2 regions of the Chryseobacterium capnotolerans genome follow, and region 2 is predicted to be linked to the other one. Evidence: riboswitches for the same ligand, from Rfam matches in the RefSeq annotation. Region 2 holds a riboswitch; the other holds the start of a gene.
What was found. A riboswitch is a leader RNA that binds a small molecule or an ion and turns the genes downstream of it on or off. The one in region 2 is predicted to bind thiamine pyrophosphate.

Region 1 (5,630 bases), 1.5 Mb from region 2:
ATTTTATTTCTAAGTTCTTCTCAGATCACTTTTTCACAGTCATTTTCACAATCCCCTGAAAAAGTTAACCGGGTAAAAAGTACGCTTCTACCGGATATAGCAATGGTTTCTGAGAATATTGTCTACAAAACAGGTAAAAAGGGAGATTCCCTTGCCTTGGATTTGTATACACCTAAGAGTTTTTCGGGTAAACTTCCTGTCGTAATCTATGTTCATGGAGGTGGATGGATAGAAGGCAGTAAGGCCGTTTACGCTGATAATTATCTTGAAACAGCGGTTGCCAAACTCATGGAAAAGCAATATGCAGTGATCAGTATCAATTATACCCTTCTAAATGACAACACCCACTTCCCACTTCCATTAGAAGATACCAAGGATGCTGTACGATGGGTAAGAAAAAATGCTGAAAAATATAACTTTGATACCAGCAATATCGGTCTGTTTGGAGCATCAGCCGGGGCGCATCTTTCTTTAGTAGCAGCTTATACTCCTGATGATATGTTCAAAGGAAGTCCTGAGCTTTCCTCTTATTCGGCAAAAGTAAATTATGTGGTTGATCATTACGGACCTGTTGATCTTAACAAACTTTTCCATACCAGATTGGGAACAATTCCGGTAGCTATGGTGGGAATGATCTCAAAAAAGATTGTTAGCTTACAACAAGGCCTGGTAAAAGGTATCTCAGGATATGATTTAAAAAAAGATCAGGACAGAGCCATTGACTATCTAAAAACCATCTCGCCTGCAACCTATACTAAAGCTGGTGTTCCAACCTTAATTGTCCAGGGGAACAAAGATAAAATCGTTCCTTTAAGCCAATCTAAAAAATTATACAGAAAACTTAAACGTGCAAAAGTAGAAACATCTCTAATTATCATTGATAATGGTGTGCATAGTTTTTCTACAACTGATAAAGCGGCCCTTGATCAAATGGTTGATCAGATGGTTGATTTTATTATCTCCCAAAAGAAATAATATACATTTTCTAAGATTGAACAAATACAAATAACTATAAATAAAATACTTAAACTAATATAAAATAACAAATATGCTAGATTGATATACATATTCATATTTTTTACCTGAAAAATAATTACCTTGGCTATTGTTTAAATTATTTACAATAAAACAATATTTTAATTATTTATTCATTAAAAAAAATAAGCAATATGGATTCGTTAAATAATATCAATGCGCTTACCCTCATATTTGCCTCTGTTCTTATTTTCGCAATAGCTTACCGCTTCTATGGTATTTTTATTGCCAATAAAGTTCTCAGACTTAATGATCAAAATATGACTCCCGCTGTAGAATTTGCAGACGGTAAAGATTATGTAGCGACTAACAAAAATGTACTCTTTGGACATCATTTTGCAGCTATTGCAGCGGCTGGACCATTGGTGGGACCTGTTCTCGCTGCACAGTTCGGATATCTTCCCGGCGCGCTATGGATTCTGATAGGCTGTGTACTGGGAGGTGGAGTTCATGATATGGTTGTCCTTTTTGCTTCCGTGAGACACAAAGGACAAAGCCTTGCTACTATTGCATCAAAAGAAATTGGGAAAGCAACAGGAACAGTAGCAGGTTTTGCGATCCTATTTATCCTGGTTCTGACGCTGGCTGGGCTATCTCTGGCATGCATCAATGCAATGCATGAAGCTTCATGGTCTCTTTTTACCGTAGTGATTACCATGCCTATTGCCATCATTATGGGACTGATTATGCGTTATAAAAAGAACAGTGTTCTGTTTGCAAGTATCTTAGGCGGTATTCTGTTGATTGCCGGAATTATCGGAGGTCATGGGCTGATGCAGAATCCAACTATGAATAATTTATTCTCATGGAATATTAAAACAATTTCCATCGCCATTCCTTTATATGGCTTTATTGCTTCTGTATTACCAGTATGGCTTCTTTTAGTTCCAAGGGATTACCTTTCCACTTATTTGAAAATAGGAACTATTATTATGCTGGCTATCGGGGTAATTGTTATACATCCTACTGTACAGATGCCTGCTATCACAGCTTTTGTAAATGGTGGAGGTCCCATTATAGGAGGACCGGTACTTCCTTTTATTTTTATTGTCATTGCCTGTGGAGCGATTTCCGGATTCCATGCTGTGATTGCTACGGGGACTACTCCAAAAATGCTGAATAAAGAAAGAGAAATTCTTTTTGTAGGCTACGGGGCCATGCTTGTAGAAGGTTTTGTAGCGTTAATGGCACTTATTGCAGCCTGTACATTGATGCCGGGAGATTATTTTGCCATCAATACCCCCAAGGAGGCTTATGATTCATTCCTTGCCACTCATCCTTCTCTACACGGCGTAGATATAGATTATTACTCTCAAAAAATAGGAATTGACCTCTATGGCAGAACAGGAGGTGCCGTATCTCTTGCGGTGGGGATGGCGCATATCTTCAATAAAATCCCATATATGGATCAGCTGACGGCCTATTGGTATAATTTCGCGATTATGTTTGAGGCTGTGTTTATCCTTACTGCAATTGATGCAGGAACAAGGGTGGGACGTTTCTTTCTACAGGAAATGCTGGGATCCGTAGTTCCAAAATTTAATGATAAAAACTGGATTCCCGGAATCATTATCAGCAGTCTTCTTTTCACTTTTGCCTGGGGATATCTGGTGTATACAGGTAACGTAAACAGTATCTGGCCGTTATTCGGAATCAGTAATCAACTATTGGCAGCCTGTGGACTTATTGTCTGCACAACGATGCTGATAAGAATGAACAGGGGAAAATATGCATTATGTTCAGCTATTCCCGGCGTGTTTATGGCCATTATTACATTCTGGGCCGGTTATATTCAGGTAACTTCTATTTATATTCCCAAAGGACAGTATTTGCTTGCTGCATTAGCGGCGACAGCAATGGTCCTTATGCTTATTGTATTTATAGGAGCCTTTAGAAAATGGTATCAGTTACTGCAAATTAACAAAACAGAAATTGATCATTATGGAGAACCGGTGAAAGAGCTGGTAGAGAGATAATATACTTTCTACAAAATCTGTTAAAGGTTTTTGCTTCCTCTTATAATTTTTATACATTTGTTTTGCTTTAGGGGTATTCTGAAAAGAATTGAGAGAGTCCCTTTGAACCTGATACGGCTTATACCGACGTAGGGAAAAGCAAAATGACATGATTTCTTGATGTCTTTTGTTTCGGATTTTTTCCTAAAGCTATTTTTATTTTTAATCATAACAATGGAAAAAAATCTTTGGGAACAAGTTCAACTTGTACGACAAAAGTCTCCCCTTGTTCATAATATAACCAACTATGTGGTCATGAACAATACAGCCAATGCACTTTTGGCTGCAGGAGCTTCTCCGATTATGGCACACGCCCACTCTGAAATCAAAGACATGATCAATATAGCCCATTCGGTAGTTATTAATATTGGTACTCTCGATGAATACTGGGCTGAATCTATGCTTATAGCTGCTGAAACTGCTGAAACTTACCATAAACCATGGATACTTGATCCGGTAGGTGCAGGAGCGACTCCTTTTCGCGATCAGATATTGCATCAGCTGTTACAATTCCATCCTACAGTAATAAGAGGTAATGCTTCTGAGATTATCGCACTCGCTAAAACCAATACAACAGCAACCAAAGGTGTAGACAGCACCGCAGCAAGTAATGATGCTGTTTATGCCGCACAAATCCTGGTTAATCAATACAACACGATTGTATGTATTTCGGGCGAAACAGATATTATTCTGAGCCAAGATCAATCTATACAGATCAAAAACGGACATCCTCTCATGACCAAAGTAACAGGCCTGGGATGTTCTGCAACGGCATTAATCGGAGCATTTATGGGGATTACAGAAGATAAGGTAACGGGTACTGCCGCTGCAATGTCATTATTGGGAATAGCAGGCGAACTGGCTGTTCGTGAGAGTAAAGGTCCGGGCAGTCTTCAGCTTCATTTGATTGATAAACTCTACAACATTACGGAAGAAGAATTTACCAGCCATTTAAAAATTGAAAAATCATGAGTATAAATACTTTTCCTTACTCATTATATCTGGTAATTTCTGAAGCAGATTGTATGGGGAAAAACTTTCTGGAAGTTGCAGAACAGGCGATCTTAGGAGGAGTGGACATGATACAGCTTCGTGAAAAAAAGACAGCACTGAGGTATTCCTTCAAAAGGCCCTACAGCTTATAGAAATTACAGATAAATATGGCATTCCTCTTATCATCAACGATAATATTACCGTTACTGAAAAACTAAATCCAGCGGGAATACATGTTGGAAACAGCGATGCAACTCCTCAAGATTTAAGACAACGGCCTTTGATCGGGAATAAAATAATTGGCTATTCAATAGAACACCTGGATCAGCTTTACAACGAACAAACTACAGTTGCTGACTACCTGGGAATAAGCCCTGTTTTCAAAACAAAAACTAAAACAGATACTGTTAAAGAATGGGGATTGGAAGGCATTACTCAAATCAGGCAGATTACGAAAAAGCCTTTGGTCGCAATAGGAAATATTCACCTTGAAAACGCTAGAGCTGTCATCAGCGCCGGAGCAGACTGTCTTGCTGTAGTTTCTGCTATATGCAGTGCTGCCGATCCTCAAAAAGCAGCATATGAATTAAAAAATGAAATTGTAAAATGAAAAAATACAAATACCCTTCAGTATTAACTATTGCAGGTTTCGACGGAAGCGGCGGTGCCGGCATTCAGGCTGATATTAAAACAGCTTCTGCTTTAGGCTGTTTTTCAACATCAGTGTTAACGGCTTTGCCTGTACAAAATACACAAGGAGTACGAAAAATATATCCTATTCCTGTAGAAGCTGTTGCTGATCAAATAAAAGCAATTCTGGACGACATTGTTCCTGATGCTATAAAAATAGGAATGGTTCATACGCCTCAACTTGTAGAGACCATTGTTTCCACATTAGCAGTATACCCTAAAATACCTATTGTCTTTGACCCTGTAATGGTTGCTACCAGTGGACACCGTTTAATTGAAGATGAAACCATCACAGCACTCACTACATCACTTTTTCCCATTGCAGATGTCATCACTCCCAATATGGATGAAGCTTCCATTTTAGCTGATATGAAAGTAGAAACGCTGGAAGATTTATACACTGCCGGAAAAAAGATCAAAAAACTGGGTTGTAAAACAATTCTCCTTAAAGGCGGTCATCAGGAAACCTCAACCATTACCTCCCTCTTCTATGATGAACACGAGAATTTTCATTCTTTTGAAACAATAAAATTGAATACCAATAATACCCACGGTTCAGGCTGTACACTTTCATCTGCCATTGCTTCCTATATTGCTCACGGCAAATCACTTTATGAAGCAGTTTCTCTGGGACAGCAATATATCTACCAAGCCATAGAAAACGGAATAGATGTGCAGACAGGTCATGGAAACGGACCGTTGAACCACTTTTTTAATCCTCAAAAACTTATCAAAAATGAAATGGAGTGAATCAACCTGGAATGATATACAAGAATGCTATCAGTCTATCCTGAATATGCCTTTTATCAAAGAATTATCAGCGGGCAGCTTACCACAGGAAAAATTCCGTTTTTATATGGCTCAGGATTCTTTATATCTGGAACACTTTGGAAGAAC
Region 2 (5,630 bases):
ATTGTGACGGTCAGGTTTTGGTATATCATGATATGGTGGGAATGAATAAGGGTTTCAGTCCTAAATTTTTAAGAAGATACCTTGATCTTTACACAGAGATTACAGGAGCTGTGTCTCAATATGTAAAGGATGTAAAGAACGTAGAATTCCCTAACCAAAACGAAAGTTATTAATTCATGCAAAATCAACAACAATCTATTCAGGGAATATTATCTATTGCTGCATTAATCTGTCTTGCTATAGGCTGGTTCAATTTATTTTCACCTGAGATCAATCATTTACTTTCCAGAAAAGTCTTCTATGTTCTGATAGGGGCAAGTTTCTTTATTCAGGCACCGATGCTGACCAATAAAAACTTTATGTATGCGATGTATGCAGCAGCAGCAGTTTGTGTGGTTGGAGCTTTGTTGCCGGATAGTTCAATGATTTCGGGACTTAAAACAATTGGTCTTTTGGCAGGGATTATTCTTTCAATGTCCAATAGAAACAGAAACAGATAGACTGAATGAAGGAGCAGATTGTATATGAAGACAACCATCTTCTGGTAGTGAACAAAAAAGTTGGTCAGCTTGTACAAGGTGATAAGACGGGTGATGAATCACTATTAGAATCTATCAAAAACTTTATAAAAATAAGAGATGCTAAGCCGGGAAATGTTTTTCTCGGCTTGGTTCATCGTATAGACCGTCCCACTTCAGGGCTGGTTATTTATGCTAAAACCTCAAAAGCGCTTTCCCGTCTTACTCAGATGGTGAAGAATCGTGAAGTTAAAAAGACCTATTGGGCAGTAGTGGGGAAAGAATTAATTCCACAAAGCCAAAGACTTGTTCATTATTTAAAGAAAAACGAAAAGAATAACAAGGCGATTGTTTTTCCAAAAGCTACAGAAGGAGCTAAAGAGGCTATTCTTACCTATAATATTATCAAAACTTTAGATAATTATCTGCTTCTTGAAATAGATCTTGAAACCGGAAGGCATCACCAGATCAGAGCCCAGCTATCTAAAACAGGTGTTCCGATTAAAGGAGATTTAAAATATGGTTCGCCACGTTCCAATCCGGATGGAGGAATTAATCTTCATGCCAGAAAATTAGAGTTTATTCATCCTGTTACCAAGGAAAAGATTGAAATTATAGCTCCTGTTCCGCAGAATGATGCGATCTGGAGAGCTTGCGAAGAATAACCATATCATAAACTATAACATGAAATTCAAATCACTTTTATTAGCCACATTGCTGGTTATGGCATCTTGTTCAGACAATGATGAAATACCTATTGATAATTCACAACAGACGGTTACTGAAAGTACTAGCAAAATCTCGTGGAATTATCCTGTTTTATCACCTGTGTTTAATGAATTGGAACAAAATTATATTTTCGAATATGATTCTCAGGGAAGAGTTAGTAAAAAAGTAGGGGGGAAGTTGGAACTTTCTGGAAGTACGGGGTTTTCTTATGCTTATTCAAAATCAGTGTATACAATGATAACGTATACAGGAAATACAGCAATTATGAAAAATTATAGCTCTGACCCTAGTTTCAATGTTCAATTGAAGGAAAGAAGGTTTGAATTTGATCATCAAGGTAGAGTTATTAAATTAGTTATTCCAGAGGTTAATAATTCATACATGGATAAGTCTTTGACCTATACTTATGACGCTTCAGGAAAGTTAATTGAGATCTTAACTCAATATCCTAACGCTCCATACGATCCAACTGACGCACAAGATTATATTTTGACGTACGTAGAAAAGTTTATTTATAATAATTCAGGAAATTTAGAAAAGGCAACTAAAACTGAAAAGCATAATAATGTTGATGCATACATTACGAACGAAATTACATTTGATAATTTTGATTCTGCACAAAATCCATTTAAGAATTTGGGAATTTTTGAAGATTATTTTTACCTTTCATTATCAAAAAATAATCCTCAGAGAAGAATTTCAAAAGAGTATAAACCTTATAGCTCCGAATTTTTTCTGAATCAATCAAATTGGACTAATCAATATAATACCAATGGCAGCTTAAAGCTTTTCTATTAAAGCATTTTGAATAAATATCAATAAGATCCATCTCCAAAGTTGAGATGGATTTCTTGTTTCTGTAAAATTTGATTTTGCCCATTCTCAAAAAATAACTAACTTCGTCCCACACTTTAGGGGTGTCTGTTTTTACAGACTGAGACTTTACCCTTTGAACCTGATCTGGATCATACCAGCGTAGGGAAAAGTAGATGACTTTTGCTGTACATTCTATTGTACAATAATGGCCATTCCTAAAGTATATGTAAATCATTAGGAATGGAACTTATAATCAACCACACCCGAAAAACATTTGATATACTTCCTGAGAGTCTGGAAGCATTATTGGCTATGGAATTACCCGGAAAAAGAAAGGTATTGCCGTAGCCCTCAACAATCGCATTATTCCGCTGTCTGCCTGGGCGGAAACATCCCTTAATAACAACGATTCTATTTTAATCATTACTGCCACTCAGGGCGGATAATTCTCATACTTAATACCCATATTTATGGCTCATTCAATTACATGTTCGCCATTTCCGAACTCAAAGAAAATTTATATTGAAGGAAAAATTCATCCTATCAATGTAGCAATGCGTGAAATAAAGCTTAGTCCTACCAAACTCAGCAATGGAAATTTTGAAGAAAATGCTCCGGTAACCATCTATGATACTTCCGGTCCTTACACCGATGAAAATGCAACAATTGATATTCAAAAGGGACTTCCTAGGATAAGAGAACAATGGATTCTGGACAGAGAAGATGTTGTGATTTTGGATGGAATCACTTCAGAATATGGAAAAGCACGTCTGGCAGATCCTAAACTTGATGCATTGCGCTTTTCCTACGATCATAAACCTAAAGTGGCTCAGGAAGGAAAAGAGCTTACTCAACTTTATTATGCGAAGCAAGGCATCATTACTCCTGAAATGGAATATATCGCCATCAGGGAAAATCAAAGAATAGAACAATTGCAGTCGGTTCCGAAAGAAATGGCCTGCCAGCATATTGGAAATAGCTTTGGCGCTAATACTCCTAAAAGTAAGATCACTCCGGAGTTTGTAAGAGACGAAATTGCGGCTGGAAGAGCCATCATTCCAAATAACATCAATCACCCGGAAAGTGAGCCGATGATTATTGGAAGAAACTTCTTGGTGAAAATCAATGCCAATATCGGGAACAGTGCAGTGTCATCAAGTATTGATGAAGAAGTAGAGAAAGCTGTTTGGGCTTGCCGATGGGGAGCAGATACCATTATGGATCTTTCCACAGGAAAAAACATCCACGAGACGAGAGAGTGGATTATCAGAAACAGCCCGGTTCCAATCGGTACAGTTCCTATTTATCAGGCATTGGAGAAAGTAAAAGGAGTACCGGAAGATTTAACCTGGGAAGTTTTTAAAGATACACTGATAGAACAGGCAGAACAGGGCGTTTCTTATTTTACCATTCATGCCGGAGTTTTATTAAGATATATTCATCTGACAGCGAACAGAGTAACAGGAATTGTATCCAGAGGAGGCTCTATTATGGCAAAATGGTGTTTGTATCATCATAAAGAAAACTTTTTATACACACATTTTGAAGAGATTTGCGAGATCATGAAGAAGTACGATGTAGCTTTCTCTTTAGGAGATGGTTTACGTCCTGGTTCTATTGCTGATGCTAATGACGCAGCTCAGTTTGCAGAATTGGAAACCTTAGGTGAACTGACAAAAATTGCATGGAAACACAATGTACAGGTAATGATTGAAGGGCCAGGTCACGTTCCGATGCACATGATCAAAGAAAATATGGAAAAACAATTGGAAGTATGTGATGAAGCTCCTTTCTATACCCTGGGACCTTTAACCACAGACATTGCACCAGGGTATGATCATATTACTTCAGGAATTGGAGCAGCGATGATCGGATGGTTCGGATGTGCAATGCTTTGCTATGTAACCCCAAAAGAACATTTAGGACTTCCGAACAAAGACGATGTAAAAGTGGGAGTGATTACTTACAAATTAGCTGCCCACGCTGCAGATTTAGCAAAAGGACATCCAGGCGCACAATACAGAGATAACGCATTAAGTAAAGCAAGATTTGAATTCAGATGGGAAGACCAGTTCAATCTTTCATTAGATCCGGATACGGCAAGAGCTTATCACGATGAAACGCTTCCTGCTGATGGAGCTAAAATTGCTCATTTCTGTTCTATGTGCGGACCAAAATTCTGTTCTATGAAGATCACTCAGGAAATCCGTGAATCCGCAGAGCAGGGAATGTTTGATAAATCACAGGAGTTTATAGAAAAAGGAAAGGAAATTTATATATGATTCTCGTCATCACACCTGAAAGCTCAGTTCCTAATGAATTAGCGATCATCAATCAGATGTTTCACGATGGGCTGGATCTGCTTCATATCAGAAAACCGTGGATCAGCCTAGAAGAAATGAATGGTTTTATCAGCAGTATTGATGAACAGTTTTATGAAAAATTGGTACTGCACAGTCATTATGACCTTGGAAAAGACTATGGCATTTCAAGATTTCACTTTAGAGAAGAAGACCGAAAGGAGAGAAAATATAAACCTTTTATGAATGGAAATACAATTTCAACCTCTGTCCATGATATTACCACTTTTAATGCTTTGGAAAAAGAATGGGAATATGCTTTCATAAGCCCATTCTTTCCAAGTATTTCGAAAAAAGGATACGGAATTGATTCAACAGTGATTGAAAGCTTGAAACAAAGAAATAATCCCGATGTAAAACTGGTTGCCTTAGGAGGAATTGATGCAGATCGTATTCAGGAAGTCTTTGATCTTGGAGTAGATGGTGTGGCTTTATTAGGAGCGGTTTGGGAAAGTGATGAACCTTTATCTGTTTTTAGAAAATGCAGGAAAATAAACAAAAGGTGAAGTCTGGAAACCGGTTGTATAAAAGGAGAATTATATAGAGAATAATTTTAAAAAAGCAATCCCTCTTTATTGGGAACACATTCATAGTCTATATGGAAAAATTACAATACATCTCACAGGGAAGTACAAAACAGGAACAGGAGCAGAATATCCGAAAAGCTTTAGATAACGGAATAAAATGGGTGCAGATTCGTTGGAAAAATGCGCCTGAAAATGAATTAATGAGTCTTTGTGAAGTGTCAAAGCAGCTTTGTTCAGAATATCAGTCAATTTGTATCATCAATGATAATGTTCAATTAGCGAAAATTATAGATGCTGATGGGGTTCACTTAGGATTAAGTGATGGTTCTACTGAAGAAGCAAGAATTATTTTAGGTGAGAGTAAAATCATTGGCGGAACAGCTAATACGATTTCAGATGTAATTCAAAGAATGAACGAATCATGTGACTATATTGGCTTAGGGCCATTAAGATTTACCTCTACAAAAGAAAAGCTCAGCCCTATTCTTGGATTTGAAGGCTATCAGGAAATTATAGATCAGATTCTTGGAAAAGGAATGACGATTCCTAAAATATTTGCCATTGGTGGAGTGGATCTTGAAGACATTCAGGCATTACAGCAGATCGGAATTTATGGAGTAGCGGTTTCAGGCCAGATTACCAACCAGCCAGCCATCATTAATGAATTTAAAAAAGCAATG

Region 1: it holds a riboswitch for thiamine pyrophosphate, as region 2 does, so the genes downstream of both, thiM (hydroxyethylthiazole kinase) here and H5J24_RS24920 (ubiquitin family protein) in region 2, are expected to answer to the same signal.

The regions. Positions count from the first base shown of each region.
Region 1 covers NZ_CP065589.1:3,750,691-3,756,320, forward strand. Annotated here, with positions in the region: gene H5J24_RS17995 (alpha/beta hydrolase) at 1-975, shown strand, start outside; gene H5J24_RS18000 (carbon starvation CstA family protein) at 1,170-3,011, shown strand; TPP riboswitch at 3,071-3,163, shown strand; gene thiM (hydroxyethylthiazole kinase) at 3,225-4,022, shown strand; partial or broken gene thiE (thiamine phosphate synthase) at 4,076-4,653, shown strand; gene thiD (bifunctional hydroxymethylpyrimidine kinase/phosphomethylpyrimidine kinase) at 4,650-5,483, shown strand; gene H5J24_RS18020 (TenA family protein) at 5,470-5,630, shown strand, end outside.
Region 2 covers NZ_CP065589.1:5,230,723-5,236,352, forward strand. Annotated here, with positions in the region: gene panB (3-methyl-2-oxobutanoate hydroxymethyltransferase) at 1-173, shown strand, start outside; gene H5J24_RS24905 (hypothetical protein) at 177-500, shown strand; gene H5J24_RS24910 (RluA family pseudouridine synthase) at 506-1,183, shown strand; gene H5J24_RS24915 (hypothetical protein) at 1,203-2,045, shown strand; TPP riboswitch at 2,151-2,246, shown strand; gene H5J24_RS24920 (ubiquitin family protein) at 2,435-2,509, shown strand; gene thiC (phosphomethylpyrimidine synthase ThiC) at 2,534-4,345, shown strand; gene H5J24_RS24930 (thiamine phosphate synthase) at 4,342-4,929, shown strand; gene thiE (thiamine phosphate synthase) at 5,022-5,630, shown strand, end outside.